Regions from separate parts of the Streptomyces sp. 4F14 genome, predicted to be linked through region 1. Evidence: riboswitches for the same ligand, from Rfam matches in the RefSeq annotation. Region 1 holds a riboswitch; each other region holds the start of a gene.
The links. A riboswitch is a leader RNA that binds a small molecule or an ion and turns the genes downstream of it on or off. The one in region 1 is predicted to bind cyclic di-AMP.

Region 1 (5,352 bases):
GGCACGCCTACCAGCGCGAGCACGTGATCCCGGACGCCGGCCAGGACCGCCCGGTGCTGTTCAACTCCTGGGAGGCGACCACCTTCGACATCTCCGAGGAGCAGCAGCTCGTCCTCGCGCGCAAGGCGGCCGACATCGGTGTCGAGCTGTTCGTCGTCGACGACGGCTGGTTCGGCGAGCGCGTCAGCGACCGCGCGGGCCTCGGCGACTGGACGCCCAACCCGGACCGCTTCCCGCAGGGCCTCAAACCGCTCGCCGACCAAGTGCACGGCCTCGGCATGCAGTTCGGCATCTGGGTCGAGCCCGAGATGGTCAACCCGGACAGCGACCTCTACCGCGCGCACCCCGACTGGGTGCAGTTCCAGGAGGGCCGCACGCGCACGGAGTTCCGCAACCAGCTGATGCTGAACCTCGCGCGCGAGGACGTCCAGGAGTACCTGTGGGAGCGGCTCGACACGCTCCTGTCCAGCGCCCCCGTCGACTACGTGAAGTGGGACTTCAACCGCTGCTTCACCGACGCCGGCTGGCCCGGCGACCCCTACCCGCAGCGCCTGTGGGTCGACCACGTGCGCGCGCTGTACGGGCTCCTGGACCGGCTGCGCGCCAAGCACCCCGGCGTCGCCTTCGAGTCCTGCTCGGGCGGCGGCGGCCGGATCGACCTCGGCATCCTCAGCCGCACCGACCAGGTGTGGACCTCCGACAACACCGACCCGCTGGACCGGCTCGCCATCCAGCACGGCTTCAGCCAGATCCACCCCGCGCGCGTGATGGCCGCCTGGGTCACCGACAGCCCCAACACCCAGCTCAACCACCGGGTCAGCTCGCTGAAGTTCCGGTTCGTCAGCTCCTTCGCCGGGGTCCTCGGGGTCGGCGGGGACCTCTCGGAGTGGACCGACGCCGAACTCGCTGAGGCGCGCGAGTGGGTGGAGCTCTACAAGGAGATCCGCCCCGTCGTCCAGCAGGGCGACCTGTACCGGCTGCGCGCCCCCGAGGGCGGCCTCAGCGCCGTGCAGTACGTGCGCGGGGACGAGGCGGTCGTGCTCGCCTGGCTGCAGGCCCAGCACTACGGGGAGACCGTCCCGGCGGTGCGGCTGCGCGGGCTCGACGCGACGGCGTCGTACGAATGCCTCGAAACCGGTGAAATCCATCGAGGTGCGGTATTGCTGCACCACGGGCTGCGGACCGGGCTCAGTGGTGACCTGGATGCGGCGGTATTCCGGCTGCGCCGTATCTGAGGTTTCTGTCCGAATTGGGAAACCTGTGAATCGGGCGCGTGAGCAGGGTCATATTTCTGGCCCTGCGTCACGCGTCATGTGCACGTAATAGCCCGGATTTTCAAGGGGATTCAGGGGTTCGGGCGGGTTTTCGCGCGGTGTGCCGGGACGGTCGAAACACGCCGTGAATCGACAGGAAAAAGATTCATATACAACTTCTGCTTGTCCCCGTGCGTCCGCGTCGCCTACGTTCATCACCAATCCGGGCGGACGCCGAATCCTGCCGCAGCCCGGAGCCGAAGACACCCACCAGGAAAACGGCAGGAGCGGGGGACCCACAGGCAGTTCCGTCTGGTCCGGTCTTCCGGAGCAGGCTTGGGGTAAAGCCGTGCCCAGTGCACGGCCGGACATCTCCTGTCCGCACCCGACAGCTCACCTCGCAGGCGCAGGAGAGGATTTCCATGCCCGCCAGGGGTAAGCACCGCCGCCCGAAGCCGCCTCGTTTCTCCCGGTCGCTCGCCGTGGCCGGAACGGGTGGCGCGGCGCTCGCACTTCCGCTCATCGGGGCCACCGGGGCACACGCGGAGACCGCGTCCTCAGTGTCCTCGGCGGGTACCTCCACCGCCGCCGCCACGGCGCCGGTCCCGGGGACGACCGTCCAGGCCGTGCCGGTCGCGCGCACCGCCTCGGCCACGACGCCGGCCACCACCCGCAAGACGACCACCTACACCGTCCGCTCCGGCGACTACCTCTCGAAGATCGCCGAGGAGCAGAACGTCACCGGCGGCTGGCAGCGCATCTACGAGGACAACCGGGACGCCGTCGGCTCCGACCCCTCGCTGATCCACCCCGGCCTGCGGCTCTCGCTCGGCGCGAAGGCGGCGCGGGCGGAGAGCCGGGCGAACACGGACACGCAGTCCTCGCAGCGGTCGTCGCAGAAGTCCCAGGGCTCCTCGGGCTCTTCGGACTCCTCGTCCTCGGCCTCGTCGTCTTCTTCGTCCTCGTCGAAGAAGTCCTCCGGCTCGTCGTCCTCCTCGAAGGCCACCACAGAGAGCGCCTCGTCCTCCTCCGGCTTCACCGCGCCCGTCCGGGGTGCGATCGTCGGCACGGGCTACCGCGTCTCCGGCAGCATGTGGTCCAGCGGCTACCACACGGGCGTCGACTTCGTCGTCCCGAGCGGTACGACCCTGCGGGCCGTCGGCGCCGGCACGGTCGTCTCGGCGGGCTGGGGCGGGGCGTACGGCAACCAGGTCGTCATCAAGCTCGCGGACGGCTACTACGCGCAGTACGCGCACCTCTCGGCGCTCAACGTCTCGGCCGGCCAGAGCGTCAGCGCGGGCCAGCAGATCGGCTACTCCGGCTCCACGGGCAACGTGACCGGGCCGCACCTGCACTTCGAGATACGGACCACGCCCGACTACGGCTCGGACGTCGACCCGCTCGCGTACCTGCGCTCGCACGGGGTCTCCGTCTGATCTTGCGCGATCATGATCGTTCTGTTGCGGTCATGTGGCATACGTCGACAGCCGGGAAAGCGCGGGGACAGAGTGATCTCCATCCCCTGAAAGCGCTTTCCCGGAGGTCCCGTGTCCGGCGTCAACCGACGTACCGTCATCAAGAGCGCCGCCGTCGCGGCCGCCGCCACCTCGTTCACCTGGCCCCTGTCCCGCCCGGCGGCAGCCGCCACCGGCACGGACACCGCCACCGAGCTGCACTGGCTGGAGGGCACCCCCGACGCCCACCCCGGCACCACCTGGGGCGTCCCCTGGGCGCGCGGAACGCACAGAACCGGACAGCCGCTCAGGCTCACCACCGCCGACGGCACCGACGTCCCCGTCCAGTCCTGGCCCACCGCCTACTGGCCCGACGGCTCGGTCAAGTGGACGGCCCACGCCATCGCCCCCGACGCCCCCAGAGCCGACCGCTACCTCCTCGGCACCGGCACCCCGGCCGCCCCGGAACACCGGGTGACGGTCCGGCGCGCGAAGGGCGGCGTCGAGGTCTCGACCGGCGTCCTGACGGCCCGCTTCGCGGAGAAGGGCGCCGACACCGTCGTACGGAGCCTGAGGCGCGGCGGGGTCGAGGTCGCGCGGGACGGGCGGCTCGTCGCGCTGCGGCAGGGGAGTGTGCGCGACGGGGCCGATGTGGAGGCGTTCGCCGGGCGGGTGGAGAAGGTGGAGGTCGAGCAGGACGGGCCCGTGCGGGCCGTCGTACGGGTCGAGGGGCGGCACCGGCACGACAAGCGCGGGTGGCTGCCGTTCGTGCTGCGGTTCGCGTTCTCGGCGGGCGCTGAGTCCTTCCGGCTCGTGCACACCTTCGTCTGGGACGGTGAGCAGGAACCCGGCCGCGACCAGGGCGACTTCCTGCGCGGGCTCGGCGTCCGCTTCACGGTCCCGCTGCGCGACCAGGCGTACGACCGGCACATCCGCTTCGCCGACTCCGGCGGCGGCCTCTTCGCCGAGGCCGTCCAGGGGATCACCGGCCTGCGCCGCGACCCGGGCGCGGCGGTCCGGGCCGCGCAGATCGCCGGGGAGAAGCTCCCCGACCCCGCGACCTGGGACACACGCGTCGCGAGCCGCCTCGCCTACATCCCCCAGTGGGGCGACTACACGCTGTCCCAACCCACCGCCGACGGCTACCAGATCCGCAAGCGCACCAAGCCCGGCCACGGCTGGATCCCGGCCGCCGCCGGTCAACGGGCCGCCGGCTTCGGGTACGTCGGCGGCGCGGGCGGCGGACTCGCCTTCGGCGTACGGGACTTCTGGCAGCGCCACCCCACCCAGCTCGACGTACGCGGCGCCGCGACCAGCGCCGCCGAGGTCACCCTCTGGCTCTACTCCCCGGAGGCCCAGCCCCTCGATCTGCGCTTCTACCACGACGGGTTGGGCCAGGACACCTACGACAAACAGTCGGACGGTGGCCTGGAGATCACCTACGAGGACTACGAACCCGGCTTCGGCACGCCCTACGGCATCGCCCGGACCAGTGAACTCACCTTCTGGGCCGTGGAGAAGACACCGGACGCCCCTCGGCTCGCCGCCTTCGCCAAGGCCGTCGCCACCCCGCCCCAGCTCGCCGCCACCCCTCAACGCCTGCACGCCGCCGGGGTGTTCGGCGACTGGGCGCCCGTCGACCGGTCGACCAAGGCCCGTACGGTCATCGAGGACCACCTCGACGACCTGTTCGCCTACTACCGCGACCAGCGCGAGGAGCGGCGCTGGTACGGGTTCCTCGACTACGGCGACGTCCAGCACACCTACGACGACGACCGGCATGTCTGGCGCTACGACGTCGGTGGATTCGCCTGGGACAACTCGGAGTTGGGCACCGACCTCTGGCTCTGGTACCACTTCCTGCGCACCGGCTCCGCCGAGGTGTTCCGGTTCGCGGAGGCGATGACGCGGCACACCGGCGAGGTCGACGTCTACCACCTCGGCAAGTGGGCGGGGCTCGGCACCCGGCACGGCGTCCAGCACTACGCGGACAGCGCCAAGCAGGTCCGTATCTCCACGGCCGCCAACCGGCGCTTCTTCTACTACCTCACCGGCGACGAGCGCACCGGCGACCTGCTGCGCGAACTCGCCGACGTGGAGCTGACGTTCCTCGCCGTCGACCCCCAGCGCAAGGTCCGCACCGACGGCTACACCCCCGGCGACCGGCACGCCCTCTCCGTCGGCTTCGGCACCGACTGGGGCGGCATCTCGGCGGCCTGGCTCACCGAGTGGGAGCGACGCGGGCCGGGGGCGGAGAAGGCGCGCACGAAACTGGTCAACTCCCTGCGGACCATCGCCGCCCAGCCCAACGGGTTCTTCACCGGAGCCGGTCTCCTCGACGCCGACACCGGCCGGTTCGCGCCCACGACGAGCACGGCGGTGAACGTCTCGCACCTCAGCGCCGTGTTCGGGCTCGTGGAGACCAACAGCGAGATCGTCTCGCTCCTCGGCGAGCAGGAGCCGGAGTTCCGCACGGCCTGGCTGAACTACGCCCGCAACTACAACGGCACCGATGCCCAGAAGCGTCAACTCACCGGCTCCACCTGGAAGTCGGCCCTGCCTGCCGCCCACTCCCGCATCACCGCGTACGCCGCCCACCACCAGGACGACCCCGCCCTCGCGAGCCGCGCGTGGAAGGAGTTCTT
Region 2 (5,352 bases), on a different contig from region 1:
GCCGCTCTCGGCGTACCCGGCGGAGACGACGACCAGCCCCTGGACGCCGTGTTCCCCGCAGTCGGCGACGACCTCGGGGACCTCGTCGGCGGGGACGGCGACGACCACGAGGTCGACGGGCCCTTCGATGTCGCGCACGAAGCGGTGGGCGGGGACGCCGTCGAGCTCCTCGACGCCCTCCGGGAGGGCCTTGTTGACGGCGTGCAGGGTGCCGGTGAAGCCCGCCGCGCGGAGGTTGGCGAGGACGGCGCGGCCGACGCCTCCGGGGGCACGTCCGGCGCCGACGACGGCCACGGAGCCGGGGGCGAGCAGCCGGCGTACGGAGCGGGCCTCGGCGCGCTGTTCGCGGGCGCGCTGGACGGCGAGGGAGCGTTCGGTGGGTTCGAGGCCGAACTCCAGGCGGACGACGCCGTCCTCGAAGCTGCGCTTCTGGGTGTAGCCGGCGTCGGTGAAGACCTTGATCATCTTGGAGTTGGCGGGGAGGACCTCGGCGGCGAAGCGGCGGATCCCGCGCTCGCGCGCGACGGCGCCGATGTGCTCCAGGAGGGCGGAGGCGACGCCGCGGCCCTGGTGGGCGTCCTGGACGAGGAAGGCGACCTCCGCCTCGTCGGCGGGACCGGTGGCGGGCAGGCCGTCGGGGCCGATGCGGTCATAGCGTACGGTGGCGATGAACTCGCCTCCGACGGTGGCGGCGAGTCCCACCCGGTCCACGAAGTCGTGGTGCGTGAAGCGGTGGACGTCCTTCGCGGACAGGCGCGGGTAGGGCGCGAAGAAGCGGTAGTACTTCGACTCGTCCGACACCTGCTCGTAGAAGCTGACCAGGCGCTCGGCGTCGTCGGCGGTGATGGGCCGCACTCGCGCGGTGCCGCCGTCGCGCAGCACCACGTCGGCTTCCCAGTGGGCGGGGTACTCGTGCCGCTCCTGCGCGCTCTGCATGGGGCCCAGCGTACGGCTCGCGTCCGACAACGGCGCGAGGCAGTCTGGGGGACGGAAGACGGCACCGACCGGACCGAGGCCGCGGTCCGGACAGCCGTCCCGGGGAGGCCGTCGCGCCTCCTCCGGGAACGCTTCACGTGTGGAAAAATGGTCTAGACAACCCTGAACACCGAAGGGCAGCATCATCATGGCTGAGCGCCGCGTCACCATCGGCTGGGCGGAGGGCCTTCACGCCCGCCCCGCCTCCCTCTTCGTCCGAGCCGCCACGGCCACCGGCGTCCCGGTCACGATCGCCAAGGCGGACGGCAACCCCGTCAACGCGGCCTCCATGCTGGCCGTACTCGGCCTCGGCGCCCAGGGCGGCGAGGAAGTCGTCCTGGCCTCCGCGGCCGAGGGCGCGGACGCCGCTCTCGACCGGCTGGCCAAGCTGGTCGCCGAGGGCCTGGACGAGCTCCCCGAGACCGTCTGACGCCACCCACGCGCGTGTACGGAGCCGCGCCGTCCCTTTCCGGGCGGTGCGGCTCCGTCATTTCCGGGGCGTCCCGGAATGAATTGCCCCGCAAAGACCCACGGGCGCACGAGCGCACACGAAAGGCGCGCGCCGAGAAATTCACGGCGCGCTCACAAAAGGGCAGCGAAAATACACTTCCGCCGAATATCTCTTCTTTGTATACGGCGCCCGTGTTAATGCCGCAGGCCGGACATGTTTACGACGTGTTGCGAAGTCCTCACACGGTCCGCGCCCGCGAAGCGCAGCCGGTGGGCGCCGAGGGAGCGCTCGGTGTGCAGGGCGGTGACCGCCCGCGCGCGCTCGGCGTCCCCGCGCGCGACGGCGTCGACGATCGCGCCGTGCTCGGCCCAGGAGTCGACGGGGCCGGCCGACGGCTCGACCGCGTACATCCAGGCGATCTTGTGGCGCAGCTGGGTCAGCGTCGAGGTCAAGGCGTGGCTTCCGGACGCCTGGGCGAGCGTCTCGTGGAACCAGCCGCCCAGGGAGCGCAGATCCTCGCTGTTGCCCCGCCTGGCGCGCTCCTGGCCCAGCCTGACGAGGCCGCGCAGCACCTTCAGGTGGGCCTCGGTGCGCCGCTGGGCGGCCCGGGCTGCGCCGAGCGGCTCCAGCAGCAGGCGCATCTCCAGCAGGTCGGCGGCCTCCTGCTCGGTCGGCTCGGCCACGCACGCGCCCGCGTGACGCCGCGTCACCACGAAGCCCTCGGCCTCCAGCGTGCGCAGCGCCTCGCGGACGGGGACGCGGCTGACGCCGTACCGGCGCGCGAGGAGTTCCTCGGTGAGGCGGCTGCCGCGCTCGTAGACACCCGCGACGATGTCGTCCCGGACGGCCGTGCACACCGAGTGCGCCGGAATACGCATGACGGACCTCCGCCTTAATCCCCGTGAAACGTCGACGGTTGACGTGTGTTCCGTGACTCTATTGCAATGAGCGGGAATTTCCGATGGCGAGCCGGAATCCATGGATATTTTTTGGACAGGGCGGCGTCCGAAACGTCGAAAGCCCCGGCCGAGGGGGCCGGGGCTGGACGATCTCGCGCGGGTCAGACGTCGACGCCGTGCGCGCGCAGGTAGGCGACCGGGTCGATGTCGGAGCCGTATTCCGGTGTCGTACGGGCCTCGAAGTGCAGGTGCGGGCCGGTGACGTTGCCCGTCGCGCCCGAGTAGCCGATGCGCTCCCCCGGGGTGACCGTCTGGCCCACCGCGACGGAGATCGACGACAGGTGGCCGTACTGGGTGTACGTCCCGTCGTTCATCCGGACGACGATCTGGTTGCCGTAGGCGCCGCCCCAGCCGGCCTCCACGACCGTGCCGAGGCCGACGGCGTGCACCGGGGTGCCGGTGGCGGCGTGGAAGTCGATGCCCGTGTGGCTGCCGGAGGACCACAGGGAGCCGCCGCTGCGGTAGCCGGTGGAGACGTACGAGCCGGTGATCGGGGCGACGAAGGCGTTCAGGCGGGCGCGCTCGGCCTCCCGGGCGGCGCGGGCCTCCGCCGCGCGCGCGGCCTTCGCCTCCTCGGCGGCCTGGACGCGCAGCGCCTCGGTGCGCGCGCGTACGGCGGCGTGCTCGACGGCCTGCCGCTGGTCGGCGGCCCGGGCCTCGAGGTGCTCGGCGACCAGGTCGAGGCGCAGGGTGACGGTGTCGTCGGCGGCCATGACCGTGTTCGCGGCGGTCGGTTCGGGGGGTGATCCGGCGGCCAGCGCCGAGGTCGTCAGCGCCGCTATGCCCGCCGCGCGGGCGGTCGTACGCTGCATCCGGGTCGCCTTGCGGCGCTTGCCGGTGGCGCAGGTGAACGCCATGGGGTCGAGTTCGTCCTTTCCTTCCCTCTCGCCTACCGGGTTAGCTGACGGGTTCGGAGCAGGAAGGTCTCCTACGGGCGCGGGCGCCCGATTCACCCCAGGGACTGTGGGTCCCCGGCTCCCCTGGCTCGCGCCGTACGGGGACTCGGCGATGGCTGTCCGGTGCCGCGGTGTGCGGCGTACTGCCCGACGAACAGCCCGGACGACGCTAGAGGGCGTGCCCCCGATTCCCAAACGCACAGCGGTTTTTGTAGCGCACACCACAGGGCAGAGGCATACCCTCCGGGCGAAAACGGTCACCCTCGGAGGGATGCGTTTCGGGTGGGGTGTGGCCCTGCGAACAGCGAACTCACGGGGGCTTGCGGTTGCTCGGTGGCACGCGCGCGTAGGGCTCGTCCCCGTCGCCCTACGCGCGCGTGCACCGGTGTCCCTACTCCGCCGTCACCACCCGCACCGGCCCGATCCCGAGCGCCTCGACCGGCTCCCGGATCTCCTTCGCGTCGCCGACGAGGACGGTGACGAGACGGTCGACGGGGAAGGCGTTGACGACCGCGGCGGTGGCCTCGACGGTGCCGGTGGCCGCGAGCCGCCGGTACAGGGTCGCCTGGAAGTCGTCGGGGAGGTGCTGCTCGACCTGGTCGGCGTGGGTCCCTGCGACGGCCGCGGCGGTCTCGTACTTGAGTGGCGCCACGCCGACGAGGTTCTGCACGGCGAAGTCGCGCTCGGCGTCCGTGAGTCCCTCGGCGGCGAGGGTGCGCAGGACGGTCCACAGGTCCGCGAGGGCGGGCCCGGTGTTGGGCGTGTCGACGGAGCCGCTGATGGCGAGCATCGAGGCGCCCGAGCCGTCCGGGGCGGAGCGCAGGACCTGCCCGAAGGCGCGCACGCCGTAGGTGTAGCCCTTCTCCTCGCGCAGGACGGCGTCCAGACGGGACGTCAGGGTGCCGCCGAGACAGTACGTGCCGAGGACCTGGGCGGCCCACACGCGGTCGTGCCGGTCGGCGCCCACGCGCCCGATCAGCAGCTGCGTCTGGACGGCGCCGGGCCGGTCGACGATGACGACGCGCCCGGCGTCGTCGGCGGTGACCGGCGGAACCGGCCGGGGCTGGCCGGCGGACCCCGTCCAGGCGCCCAGGGTCTCGCCGAGCAGCGCGTCGAGGTCGATGCCGTTCAGGTCGCCGACGACGACCGCGGTGGCCGTGGCGGGGCGCACGTGCCGGTCGTAGAAGGCGCGGACGGCGGCGGCGTCGATCTTCTCGACGGTGTCCTCGGTGCCCTGGCGCGGGCGCGACATGCGCGAGGTCGCCGGGAACAGCTCCTTGTACAGCTCCTTGGCGGCCCGCCGGGAGGGGTTGGCCAGCTCGTGCGGGATCTCGTCGAGCCGGTTGCGCACCAGCCGTTCGACCTCGCCCTCGGCGAACGCGGGCGCGCGCAGGGCGTCGGCGAGCAGCCCGAGCCCCTTGGCGAGCCGGGAGGCGGGGACCTCCAGGCTGAGCCGGACGCCGGAGTGGTCGGCGTGCGCGTCGAGCGTGGCGCCCGCGCGCTCCAGCTCGGCGGCGAACTCCTCGGCGGTGTGCCGGTCGGTGCCCTCGGAGAAGGCGCGCGCCATGATCGTGGAGACGCCGTCCAGGCCGGTCGGCTCGGCCTCCAGGGGCGCGTCGAGGAGGATCTCGACGGCGACGACCTGCTGGCCGGGGCGGTGGCAGCGCAGGACGGTCAGGCCGTTGCCGAGGGCGGCGCGCTCGGGCGCCGGGAACGCCCAGGGCTTGGCCTCGCCCGCCTGGGGCTGCGGGTGGAAGTCCATGGTGGCGAGCTCGGTCACTTGGCCGTCTCCTCGTTGTCGTCGCCGGCCTCTACGGTCGCTTCACGCGCGGGGTCGTCGGGAACGTCCCCGTCCTCGGCGCTGTCCGGGTGCTTGGGCTCGTAGACGAGCACCGCGCGGTTGTCGGGCCGCAGCCGGGCCTTGGCGATCTCCTGGACTTCCTGCGGGGTGATCTCCAGCACGCGCTGTACGGCGGTGAGGGCGAGCTGCGCGTCGCCGAACAGGACGGCGAAGCGGCACAGTTCGTCCGCGCGCCCGGCGACCGTGCCGAGCCGGTCCAGCCACTCGCGC
Region 3 (5,352 bases), on a different contig from region 1:
CTCACCGAGTACGAGTCCACGGCCCTGGCCCTCGCCCAGCTCCGCCGCCGGGGACGCCTCGGGCACCCGCCCGCCGACTTCGTGGCCAGGGAACAGCGCCTCCTCGCAGCCCTCTGGACCGCCCGCACCACCACCCGCCCGGCCCTCGAATACGCGGCCCGCGCGACGGCCCCGCCGATGCCGGTGACGCTGCCTTGGCAACACCAGTGGCAGCCGCCCGTCACCTGGCAGCAGCCTCCGGCGTACGGGGCGCCCTACGGCGGGTACCGGGCGTAGACCTCAGACGGGCAACGCCCAGCTCGGGCCGCCCGGAGCACCTGCCCGGCGCCCATAGAGGGAGCGGCTCGTCAACCGGCGTACGCGCAAGCAGTGCTGTCGACTCCGTGCGGCCGAGCAGTCGTTCCCCGGGCTGAAAGCACTCCGGCGGCAAGGCCGTCACTCCTTACCGCCGGGAAGGAAACCCCGGACAACTCCCCCTACGCAGAAGCCCCCGTAAGCAACCCCACCTCCGCCTCCGTCAGCTCCACCTCGCCCACGGCCAGCAGTGCGGGGAGCTGTTCGACCACCCGTGCGGAGGCGATCGGCGCGGCGACCGTCGGCTGGGCGGCGAGCCACGCGAGGGCGATCGTCGCGACCTCGACACCCCTCGCGCCGGCTATCTCGTCGAGGGCGGCGAGGACCTTCACGCCCCGCTCGGACTCCAGGTGCTTGCCCGCCCCGGCGGCGGCGCGGGCGCCCTCGACGACGGCACCCGGGCGGTACTTGCCCGTCAAGAAGCCGGAGGCGAGCGCGAAGTACGGCACCGCGGCCAGGCCGGCCTGGGAGACGGTGTCCTGGAGGGCGCCCTCGTACGTGTCGCGGGAGACGAGGTTGTAGTGCGGCTGGATCGCGACGTACCGGGCGAGGTTCTCGCGGTCGGAGAAGTCGAGGGACTCGCGCAGACGGTCGGCGGAGATGTTGGACGCGGCGATGTGCCGGACCTTGCCCGCCCGGACGAGTTCGTCGAGCGCGCCGATGATCTCCTCGACGGGCGTGTCGGGCTGGTCGAAGTGGGTGTAGTAGAGGTCTATGTGGTCGGTGCCGAGGCGCTTCAACGAGGCGTCGGCCGCCGCCTTGATGTTGTCGGCGGACAGGCCCTTGAACTCGGGGTGCTGGCTGACCTTGGTGGCGATGACGATGTCGTCCCGGTTGCCGCGCGAGGCGACCCACTTGCCGATGATCGTCTCGGACTCGCCGCCGCTGTTGCCCTCGACCCAGGCGGAGTAGGCGTCGGCGGTGTCGACGAAGTTGCCGCCCGCGGCGGCGTACGCGTCGAGGACGGCGAAGGAGGCCGCCTCGTCGGCGGTCCAGCCGAAGACGTTGCCGCCGAGGGAGAGGGGGAAGACTTCGAGGTCGGAGGAGCCGAGCGGGCGCAGAGTAGTCATGCTCTACGTCAACGACGGCCCCGGACGCGCACATTCCGCCGGTACCGCAAAGATCCGGTCAGAAGCAGCGCATAAAAAAACCGGGGCCGCCCCGAATCCGAAGCGGCCCCGCGTCAAAAAACCTCAGGGGTTCAGCCCGTTGCTCCGCAGCCACGCCATCGGGTCGATGCCGGTGGACGCGCCCCCGGGGTGGACCTCCAGGTGCAGGTGCGCCCCGGTGACGTTCCCGGTCGCCCCGACCCGCCCGATGACATCGCCCGTACCGACCTTCTGGCCGACACTGACGCTGATGGACGACTGGTGGGCGTACCAGATCTCGGTGCCGTCATCCAGAGTGAGGATGGTGCGGTAGCCGTAGGACCCGGCGTACCCGGCCTCCGTGATGGTCCCGCTGTGGACGGCCTTGATGAGCGTCCCGGTGGGCGCCGCGAAGTCGAGCCCGGTGTGGTAGCCGGACGACCACAGGGCCCCGGACTGCCCGAACGTCGAGGTGATGGTGTACGAGGAGGTCGGCAGCGCGTACTGCTTGGCGAGCTCGGCGAGCCGCGCCTCCTCGGCCTTGCGCTTGGCCGCGGCGTCGGCCTCTTCCTTGGCGTCCTCGACGTTGGCCTGCGCGGCCTTGGCGGCCTTCGCGGCGGCCTCGGCCTCGGCGCGCTGGGCGGCGACCTTGGCCTGCTGGTCGGCCTGCGTCTGCTGGGACTCGGCCTGCGCGATGATCCGGCTGCGCAGCGCCTCGGCGGCGTCGGAGGACTCCTGGCCGGCCTCGGCGACGATGTTGCTGATCGGCGCGGGGTCCTGGGCCTGGTCGCCGTCGTCGGAGACGAGGGAGCCGACGCCGGGTATGTCGGCGACGTTGATGGAGACGGGCGCGTTGCCCGTGTTGGCGCTGGCCATGCCGCCCGCGCTGACGGCGGCGATGACGCCGACGCCGAGGACCGTGGAGCTACGGGCGAAGCCGCCGCCTCCGGTGCGCTGCTTGGCTACGCGGTGCCTGCCCTTGACCGGGACGGAGTCCGCCGTCGGGTTCCACTCCTCCCAGGGGCCTTCTTCGTCGGCTCGGTAGCCGCCGAACCCGAAGGTCGGCTGAGGGGCGGGGGCCTCGGGGGCAGTCGGGTTCGCCACGCGGGCGCACTCCTTTCCTTCCGCTGCCTACCGGGTTAGCTGACGGGTTCGGAGCGGGAAGGTCTCCTACGCGCGTAAACCGCCCGCTCGTGAGCGGTGGCGTCCGCGTGATTCACCCCAAGGTGGTGGTTCCCCGGTTCCCTTACGGGATTCGGCGCGTGCGCACGGAGCCGCCTCTTGTGACGGCTGTGACCGTGCTGCGTTATCGAACGTTAATCGACCTGGGGGGCCGTTTCCAAGCCGTTCCTCTTGATCGACAAACATTTTGGCCTGGGATTTTTGGGTCAACCGCAGGGAGAAACGGGCAAGTTGGGGTGCTGATGAGAACAGCGGGATACACAGAGTGATCACATCTGGGCACAAAAGAACCGGGACCCTGTTTCCAGGATCCCGGTTCTCTTTCAGTAGCGGGGACAGGATTTGAACCTGCGACCTCTGGGTTATGAGCCCAGCGAGCTACCGAGCTGCTCCACCCCGCGTCGGTGAGACAACTATAGGCAGACGCCGGGCGGATCTCCAAACCGGTTTCCCTAGACCCCCGGGTTGCGGGCGTGCGTCAGCGTCTCCCAGGCCACGAACAGGTCGTCCGTACCGGCGGGCCGGTGCCGCTCCACCAGCCGGTGCGCCGCCGGGAGCGGCTCGCCGAGGCGGCCCTCCAGGTGGTTGACCAGGACCTCCAGGTCGGGCCCCATGTTCCGGTCGACCTTCCCGCCGCACAGCCACGCCGGGGCCTTCTCGCCCTCCTGGTAGCGGGCGTGCAGCTCGGCCGCCGCCCTCAGCCGGTCCTTGGCCTCGCCGTACAGGTCGACACCCTGGTGCCAGGCGGTCTCCGCGATGTGCGAGGCCGCCGCCAGCGAGTACCCGGCGTGCTTGAAGTTGCGGCACGTCTCCTGGGAGACGCCGTCCTTGAACGTCGTCTGCCCGAACCAGTACTTCGTCAGCTTCACCGGGTCGTCGAGCCCGGCCCTCGCCGGCGCGATCGGCACCCGCCCGTCCTTCTCCAGATAGAAGTACGCCGGCACCCGCGCCCGGAACCTGCTCAGCGCCTGGTCGAACACCTTGTGGTCGTTCGTGAAGACCCCGATCCCGATCGCCGCGTCCGCCATCGCGAGATCCCAGTTCCCGTTGTAGTCCGGGACTTCTCTCGTCACGGCGGGCAGGTACGCGTTCCTGAGCATGCCCTCGAACCTCAGCACCCGGTCCTGGGGCCACCCCGCCCCCGGCGTGTGCCGGACGATCTCCGCCGCCCGCGCCCACGTCGACCCCGCCCACGCGGTCTGGAGCCCGGCGTCGTCCTCCGTGTGCCGCCGGATCCGCCCCGACCAGGCGTCCATGATCTCCCGCGCCTTCACGGCGTGCGCCTGCTTGCCGGTCACCCGGAACAGCAGGGCCTGCGTGTAGGCGGCGATCGCGTCCTGCCGCTCCTCCACACACCCGTGCGCGGGCCGGTCCGGCTGGTCGCCGCCGGGGCAGTCGACACTCTCGTACGGCTCCGGCCGGTACTTGTACGAGCCGTACTTGCTGTCCCGCATGTCCAGATAGGCCCGCAGCCAGGGCTGCTTCCCGGCGCGCACGTTCTCGCGTACGACGTCGAGCTGATCCGCACCGACGAGAACCCCCGGGTGCGTGAACGAGGCGTCCGGGGGCAGGGCGCGGGCCATCTGGCGGGGTTCGCCGGCGGAGCTGGAACAGGCGGCTAGGGCGGCGCCCAGGAGGAGGGCGGTTACGGCTTTGACTGACCTCATGTGGGCAGCGTCACCGCCCGCCCCCACCCTCGCCAGTCGTATCACCCCAATAGATGACCATTCGGGTCCTTCGCCGCCTTCTCGTACTCCGGCAGCAGCACCACCTCCACCCCCGCGTCCCGCAGCAGTCCGTTCCCGTCCGCGTCCTGGACGAAGGTGTCCGGCTCGATCCATGCCGTCACCACCCGCCGCACCCCCGCGTCGAGGATCAGCCGCGCGCACGGCGCCGGGCGTGAGGCCCTGCGGGCGCAGGGTTCCAGGCTGGAGTAGACCGTCGCCCCGGGCAGCCTCGGATCCGCCGGGTCGAGCTTCGCGAGCGCCGCCTCCTCCGCGTGGACGACGCTGTCGCCGCCCTCCCGCGAATGCCCGCGCGCGATCTCCGTACCGTCCTGCGCGACGATCACCGCGCCGACGCTGAAGGCGGTCTCCGAGGGCGGGCACAGCGCGGCGAGGTCGCAGGCCACGCCCAGCCAGTGGTGGTCGGCCGGGGTCACGCTCGGCCGGTACCGCATCAGCACGACGTCCTCGATCTGCCGCGTCTCGATCAGCCGGAGGCGCTCGCGCTCGTACTCCCCGGCCCCGAACAGCCGCGGCGCCTTCGGGTCGCCGACGAACAACGGCGCCAGCACGAGCTGGAGTTCATCGGCCAGCCCCGCCTGGAGGAGCTGCGTGTGGATCGTCCCCCCGCCCTCGACCATGAGCCGCCGCACACCCCGGCCGTACAGATCCGTGAGCAGCCGCCGCCAGTCGATCTCCGGCCCGAGGGGTACGACGTCGGCGCGGATCCCGAGTTCTACGGCCCGCCGGGCGCCCAGGTCGGTCGTATACACGGCCTTCTCCCCGCCCGTGTGCCAGAACCTGGCGTCGGGGTCGAGGTCGCCGGACGCCGTGACCGTCACCTTCAGGGGGTACTCGGGGCGGCCCTCGGCGACGCGGGCGGCGCGGCGGGACGCGGAGTAGACGAGGAGGCGGGGGTTGTCGGCGCGGATCGTGCCGGCGCCGATGAGGATCGCGTCGACGGAGGCGCGGACCTCGTCGACGCGGTCGAAGTCCGCGGGGCT
Region 4 (5,352 bases), on a different contig from region 1:
CCCGGCGTACGCGTGGCTGCGCGAGCACGCCCCCGTGCACCGGACCACCCTCCCCAGCGGAGTGGACGCCTGGCTGGTCACCCGGTACGCCGACGCGAAACAGGCCCTCGCGGACGCCCGCCTCTCCAAGAACCCGGCGCATCACGACGAACCGGCGCACGCGAAGGGCAAGACCGGTATCCCGGGGGAGCGCAAGGCGGAGCTGATGACGCATCTGCTGAACATCGACCCGCCGGACCACACGAGGCTGCGGCGGCTCGTCAGCAAGGCGTTCACCCCGCGCCGGGTCGCCGAATTCGCGCCCCGCGTACAGGAGTTGACGGACCAGCTCATCGACCGTTTCGCGGCGAAGGGCGAGGCCGACCTCATCCACGACTTCGCCTTCCCCCTCCCGATCCACGCCATCTGTGACCTGCTCGGCGTACCCCGCGAGGACCAGGACGACTTCCGGGACTGGGCCGGGATGATGATCCGGCACGGCGGCGGCCCGAGGGGCGGTGTCGCGCGGTCCGTCAAGAAGATGCGCGCCTATCTCCTCGACCTCATCCACCGCAAACGCGGCGACCTCGGCGACGACCTCATCTCCGGCCTGATCCGCGCCTCGGACCACGGCGAGCACCTCACGGAGAACGAGGCCGCGGCGATGGCGTTCATCCTCCTGTTCGCCGGCTTCGAGACGACCGTCAACCTGATCGGCAACGGCACCCTCGCCCTCCTCACCCACCCCGACCAGCGGGCCCTCCTCCAGAAGTCCATCAGCGCGGGCGAGACCGATCTCCTCGAAACCGGAGTTGAAGAGCTCCTCCGCTTCGACGGCCCCGTCGAGCTGGCGACTTGGCGGTTCGCGACCGAGCAACTCACCCTCGGTGACCAGCGGATCGCCCCCGGCGACCCGGTCCTCGTCGTCCTCGCCGCGGCCGACCGCGACCCGGCCCGTTTCGAGCACCCCGACACCCTGGACCTCGCCCGCCGCGACAACCAGCATCTGGGCTACGGACACGGCATCCACTACTGCCTCGGCGCCCCCCTCGCCCGCCTGGAGGGGCAGACCGCGCTGGCGACACTTCTCACACGCCTGCCGGACCTTCAACTCGCGGTGAGCCCCGAGGAGTTGAGATGGCGCGGCGGCCTCATCATGCGTGGCCTGCGGACTTTGCCGGTCGCCTTCACCCCGGCACCCCCGCCCCGGTGACCCGGCGCAAACATGACACGCCCTCAACTCCGTGATCTTCACGTGATCTGCGCGGCATGAACTTGTGACAGGTGATCGTATGCCGATACGTTCACAAGCCGGAGCGGCCCAGCCACTCCCGCCCCCACTGCCGTGAGAAAGGTGCCCGCATGCTCTCCGGGAACGGCCGTCACCGTCGCCCCCGCCAGGCCCCGGCCCTGCTCGTCGCCGCCGGAGTGACCGGCTCCGCGATCGCCATCCCGCTGCTCGGTGCGAGCGGCGCGAGCGCCGCCGGCAACCCGGCCGGGGTCGAGGGGACCACGGTCTGGGACAAGGTGGCCGACTGCGAGACGGACAGCGCCTGGGACGAGAACACCGGCTCGGGCCAGTTCGGCGGACTGCACATCAAGCTCGACGACTGGAAGAAGTACGGCGGCCTCACCTACGCCGAACGCCCCGACCTCGCCGGCCGCGCCGAGCAGATCGAGGTCGGCAAGCGGATCCTCGCCGACCAGGGCCCCGGCTTCTGGCCCGTCTGCGCGCTCACGGCGGGCCTGACGAAGGACAACGGCGCGGCGGCGACGGACACGACCCCGAGCCCGAGCCCCAGCACGGGTACGGGTTCGACCGGTACGTCCGGCTCGTCCGGAACGTCGGATCCGTCCAAGGAGCCGAGCCCGACGCCCGGTTCGGGCACCTCCGGCGACACGGGCACGGCCGCCAAGCCGACCCCGACCCCCACGCCCACCCCGACGCCGACCCCCACCCCGTCGTCGTCGGCCCCCTCCGAGGAGACCGGCACCTCCGCCGAGGCGGGCAGGTCCAACGGCTCCGGCCGCGTCGTACCGGACGCCCCACAGGTTCCGGACGGCAAGCCCACAGAACCGTCAAGCGGTGACAAGTCGGACAACCCGGTGCAGGGTCCCGGCTCTTGGAGCCTCGTCGACACGGGCGTCGGCGCGGCCGTGGGCGCCTCCCCGCTCTCCGTCCCCGCCCCGAAGAGCGCGTCGACCCTCTCGACCGCCGGCACCGGCAAGCACCGCGGGCTGAGCGCGGACGAGCCCCAGTCGTACACCGTCCGGGTCGGGGACACGCTCAGCTCCATCGCCGACTCCCTTGAGCTTGACGGCGGATGGCGTGCCCTCTACGCCGCGAACGAGGGCCTCATCGGGGCCGACCCGAGCGCCATCGTCCCCGGTCAGACCCTGTCTCTCGGCGACTGAGCCGACGTACGGCAAAGGCGTAAAAGCGGGCGGAACCACGGCAGTTCGGCGTCCCGGTTGGCGTCTAATGTCCGGGTTTGGCGAAAGTGTGGGATGAGTCTCAGAAGCCCTGATCGTCTTTGAAAATCCGCTGAGCGCATGTCTACGGTCGTGACCGCTCGGCAACCCGAGCCCCGGCTGCCGCAACGCCGAATCCTGCCAGCGGCCGTCCGGGAACAGTCGTCGCGTCAAGCGCCGTAGGCAGGAGCGGGGGACCCAAGGTAAGTGCTGGGAACGGTGGTTGACGCCGGACCCGGCTAGGGGTGAAGTCGCGGGAGCGACAGGGCAACTCAACCGGCCCTAACCCGACAGCTCACCTCGCAGGCGTCGGTGAGGGGATCGATCCATGCTGTTTTCCGGCAAGGGCAAGCACCGCCGCCCGTCCAAGGCCACTCGTGTCGTCGCGCTTGCCGGTGTCACCGGTGTCGCCGTCGCCGCCCCCCTGATGGCCGCGGGCAGCGCTTCCGCCGCCACCGCCTCCGAGTGGGACGCCGTCGCGCAGTGCGAGTCCGGCGGCAACTGGGCCATCAACACCGGCAACGGGTACTACGGCGGCGTCCAGTTCTCCGCCTCCACCTGGGCCGCGTACGGCGGTACCGCGTACGCCCCGACCGCGAACCTGGCCACCAAGTCCCAGCAGATCGAGATAGCCGAGAAGGTCCTCGCGGGTCAGGGCAAGGGCGCCTGGCCGAGCTGTGGCGTGGGCCTGTCGGGCGCCAGCTACAACGGCGGCTCCTCCTCCAACTCGGGCTCCTCGTCGAGCGGTTCGAGCAGCAGCCGTACGGAGTCGAACTCCTCCTCCCGCTCCACCGAGCGCCCGGCCGCCCCCAAGAGCACCACCCCCAAGGCGTCCAAGACCGTCACCACCCCGACCGGCCAGAAGGTCAAGAAGGGCGACGGCGAGTACAAGGTCGTCAAGGGCGACACCCTCAGCTCCATCGCGGCCAAGCACAAGGTCGCCGGCGGCTGGCAGAAGCTGTTCCAGCTCAACAAGGACATCGTCCAGGACGCCGACCTCATCTACCCCGGTCAGCAGCTCCACCTGAAGTAGACACCTGAACCACAGGCCGCTCACATCCGTGGACCTCACAGTGAAGACGCCGTGAGGGTCACCCCCCGTCCCTCACGGGCCCCCGCTCCGGTGCGTGTTCCCCCGTACGCACCGGAGCGGGTTTTTCTTTGCCCCCCGTCCTCCCAGCTGTCACCCCCTCTTTGTTCCGAGTATGAACAATGAGTACGGTCGGTTCTGTCCCACGGGGCGAGCGGTCGGCTGGCCGAAGCCCCGGAGCCGGTTAGGCTCGTCCTCGCAGCGCCCACGAGGTCTGCGTACCCGCGTCACACTGAAGGAGATGCTCGTGCCGTCCATCGACGTCGTCGTAGCCCGGGAAATCCTCGACTCGCGAGGCAACCCCACCGTCGAGGTCGAGGTCGGCCTCGACGACGGCAGCACGGGTCGTGCCGCCGTCCCGTCCGGCGCCTCCACCGGTGCCTTCGAGGCCATCGAGCTGCGCGACGGTGACCCCAACCGCTACCAGGGCAAGGGTGTCGAGAAGGCCGTCCTCGCCGTCATCGAGCAGATCGGCCCGGAGCTCGTCGGCTACGACGCGACCGAGCAGCGCCTGATCGACCAGGCCATGTTCGACCTGGACGCCACCGACAACAAGGGCTCGCTGGGCGCGAACGCCATCCTCGGCGTCTCCCTCGCCGTCGCGCACGCCGCCTCCGAGGCGTCCGACCTGCCGCTCTTCCGCTACCTCGGCGGCCCGAACGCGCACCTCCTGCCGGTGCCGATGATGAACATCCTGAACGGCGGCTCGCACGCCGACTCCAACGTGGACATCCAGGAGTTCATGATCGCGCCCATCGGCGCCGAGTCCTTCTCCGAGGCCCTGCGCTGGGGCACCGAGGTCTACCACACCCTCAAGAAGGTGCTGAAGACCAAGGGCCTGTCCACCGGCCTCGGCGACGAGGGCGGCTTCGCGCCGAACCTCGGCTCCAACCGCGAGGCCCTCGACCTCATCCTCGAAGCGGTCAAGCAGGCCGGGTACGTCCCCGGTGAGCAGATCGCCCTCGCGCTCGACGTCGCCGCCTCCGAGTTCTACAAGGACGGCAAGTACCTCTTCGAGGGCAAGGAGCGCTCCGCCGCCGAGATGACGGAGTACTACGAGGAGCTGGTCGCCGCCTACCCGCTCGTCTCCATCGAGGACCCGCTCTTCGAGGACGACTGGGCCGGCTGGAAGGTCCTCACCGACCGCCTCGGCGACAAGGTCCAGATCGTCGGCGACGACCTCTTCGTCACCAACCCCGAGCGCCTCGCCCGCGGCATCGAGGACGGCGCCGCCAACGCGCTCCTCGTCAAGGTCAACCAGATCGGCTCCCTCACGGAGACCCTGGACGCCGTCGAGCTGGCCCAGCGCAACGGCTTCAAGTGCATGATGTCCCACCGCTCCGGCGAGACCGAGGACGTCACGATCGCCGACCTCGCCGTCGCCACCAACTGCGGCCAGATCAAGACCGGCGCCCCGGCCCGCTCCGAGCGCGTCGCCAAGTACAACCAGCTCCTGCGCATCGAGGAGATCCTCGACGACGCGGCGGTGTACGCCGGTCGTAGCGCCTTCCCGCGCTTCAAGGGCTGAAACACCCTTAGGGACGCTGCTTAGAAGGGCGTCGCTCGTACGTCCCCGTACCCGGTCCCGTACCGTGTGCGGGGACGTACGCACGTATGAACGGGAACGGGAGGCGCGGCGCATGGCCGTCAAGGACAAGGACCGGTTCTCCACCGCGACCAGACTCCGCGCCCTCGGCGAGCAGACCGCCGCCCGCGTCTACCGCTCCCAGACGAAACGCCAGCAGCGCCGCTCCCGCCTCACCGGCCGCGCCGCCCTCCTCGCCCTCGTCCTGTGCACCCTCGTCGTCGCC

Region 2: another riboswitch for cyclic di-AMP. It lies ahead of ACLZOT_RS05300 (M23 family metallopeptidase); the one in region 1 lies ahead of ACLZOT_RS25110 (M23 family metallopeptidase).
Region 3: another riboswitch for cyclic di-AMP. It lies ahead of ACLZOT_RS37155 (M23 family metallopeptidase); the one in region 1 lies ahead of ACLZOT_RS25110 (M23 family metallopeptidase).
Region 4: another riboswitch for cyclic di-AMP. It lies ahead of ACLZOT_RS31285 (transglycosylase family protein); the one in region 1 lies ahead of ACLZOT_RS25110 (M23 family metallopeptidase).

The regions. Positions count from the first base shown of each region.
Region 1 is NZ_JBLRVY010000014.1:245,003-250,354, forward strand. It holds gene ACLZOT_RS25105 (alpha-galactosidase) at 1-1,235, shown strand, start outside; cyclic di-AMP (ydaO/yuaA leader) riboswitch at 1,476-1,673, shown strand; gene ACLZOT_RS25110 (M23 family metallopeptidase) at 1,676-2,689, shown strand; gene ACLZOT_RS25115 (Tat pathway signal sequence domain protein) at 2,801-5,352, shown strand, end outside.
Region 2 is NZ_JBLRVY010000003.1:130,019-135,370, reverse strand. It holds gene ACLZOT_RS05315 (GNAT family N-acetyltransferase) at 1-936, opposite strand, end outside; gene ACLZOT_RS05310 (HPr family phosphocarrier protein) at 1,124-1,405, shown strand; gene ACLZOT_RS05305 (GntR family transcriptional regulator) at 1,621-2,304, opposite strand; gene ACLZOT_RS05300 (M23 family metallopeptidase) at 2,487-3,242, opposite strand; cyclic di-AMP (ydaO/yuaA leader) riboswitch at 3,257-3,403, opposite strand; gene ACLZOT_RS05295 (M16 family metallopeptidase) at 3,673-5,061, opposite strand; gene ACLZOT_RS05290 (M16 family metallopeptidase) at 5,058-5,352, opposite strand, start outside.
Region 3 is NZ_JBLRVY010000028.1:26,662-32,013, forward strand. It holds gene ACLZOT_RS37145 (PrsW family intramembrane metalloprotease) at 1-276, shown strand, start outside; gene ACLZOT_RS37150 (aldo/keto reductase) at 477-1,424, opposite strand; gene ACLZOT_RS37155 (M23 family metallopeptidase) at 1,548-2,546, opposite strand; cyclic di-AMP (ydaO/yuaA leader) riboswitch at 2,554-2,713, opposite strand; tRNA gene ACLZOT_RS37160 (tRNA-Met) at 2,952-3,025, opposite strand; gene ACLZOT_RS37165 (alginate lyase family protein) at 3,077-4,291, opposite strand; gene ACLZOT_RS37170 (dihydrofolate reductase family protein) at 4,333-5,352, opposite strand, start outside.
Region 4 is NZ_JBLRVY010000021.1:32,159-37,510, forward strand. It holds gene ACLZOT_RS31275 (cytochrome P450 family protein) at 1-1,192, shown strand, start outside; gene ACLZOT_RS31280 (LysM peptidoglycan-binding domain-containing protein) at 1,342-2,394, shown strand; cyclic di-AMP (ydaO/yuaA leader) riboswitch at 2,617-2,775, shown strand; gene ACLZOT_RS31285 (transglycosylase family protein) at 2,780-3,484, shown strand; gene eno (phosphopyruvate hydratase) at 3,783-5,069, shown strand; gene ACLZOT_RS31295 (FtsB family cell division protein) at 5,182-5,352, shown strand, end outside.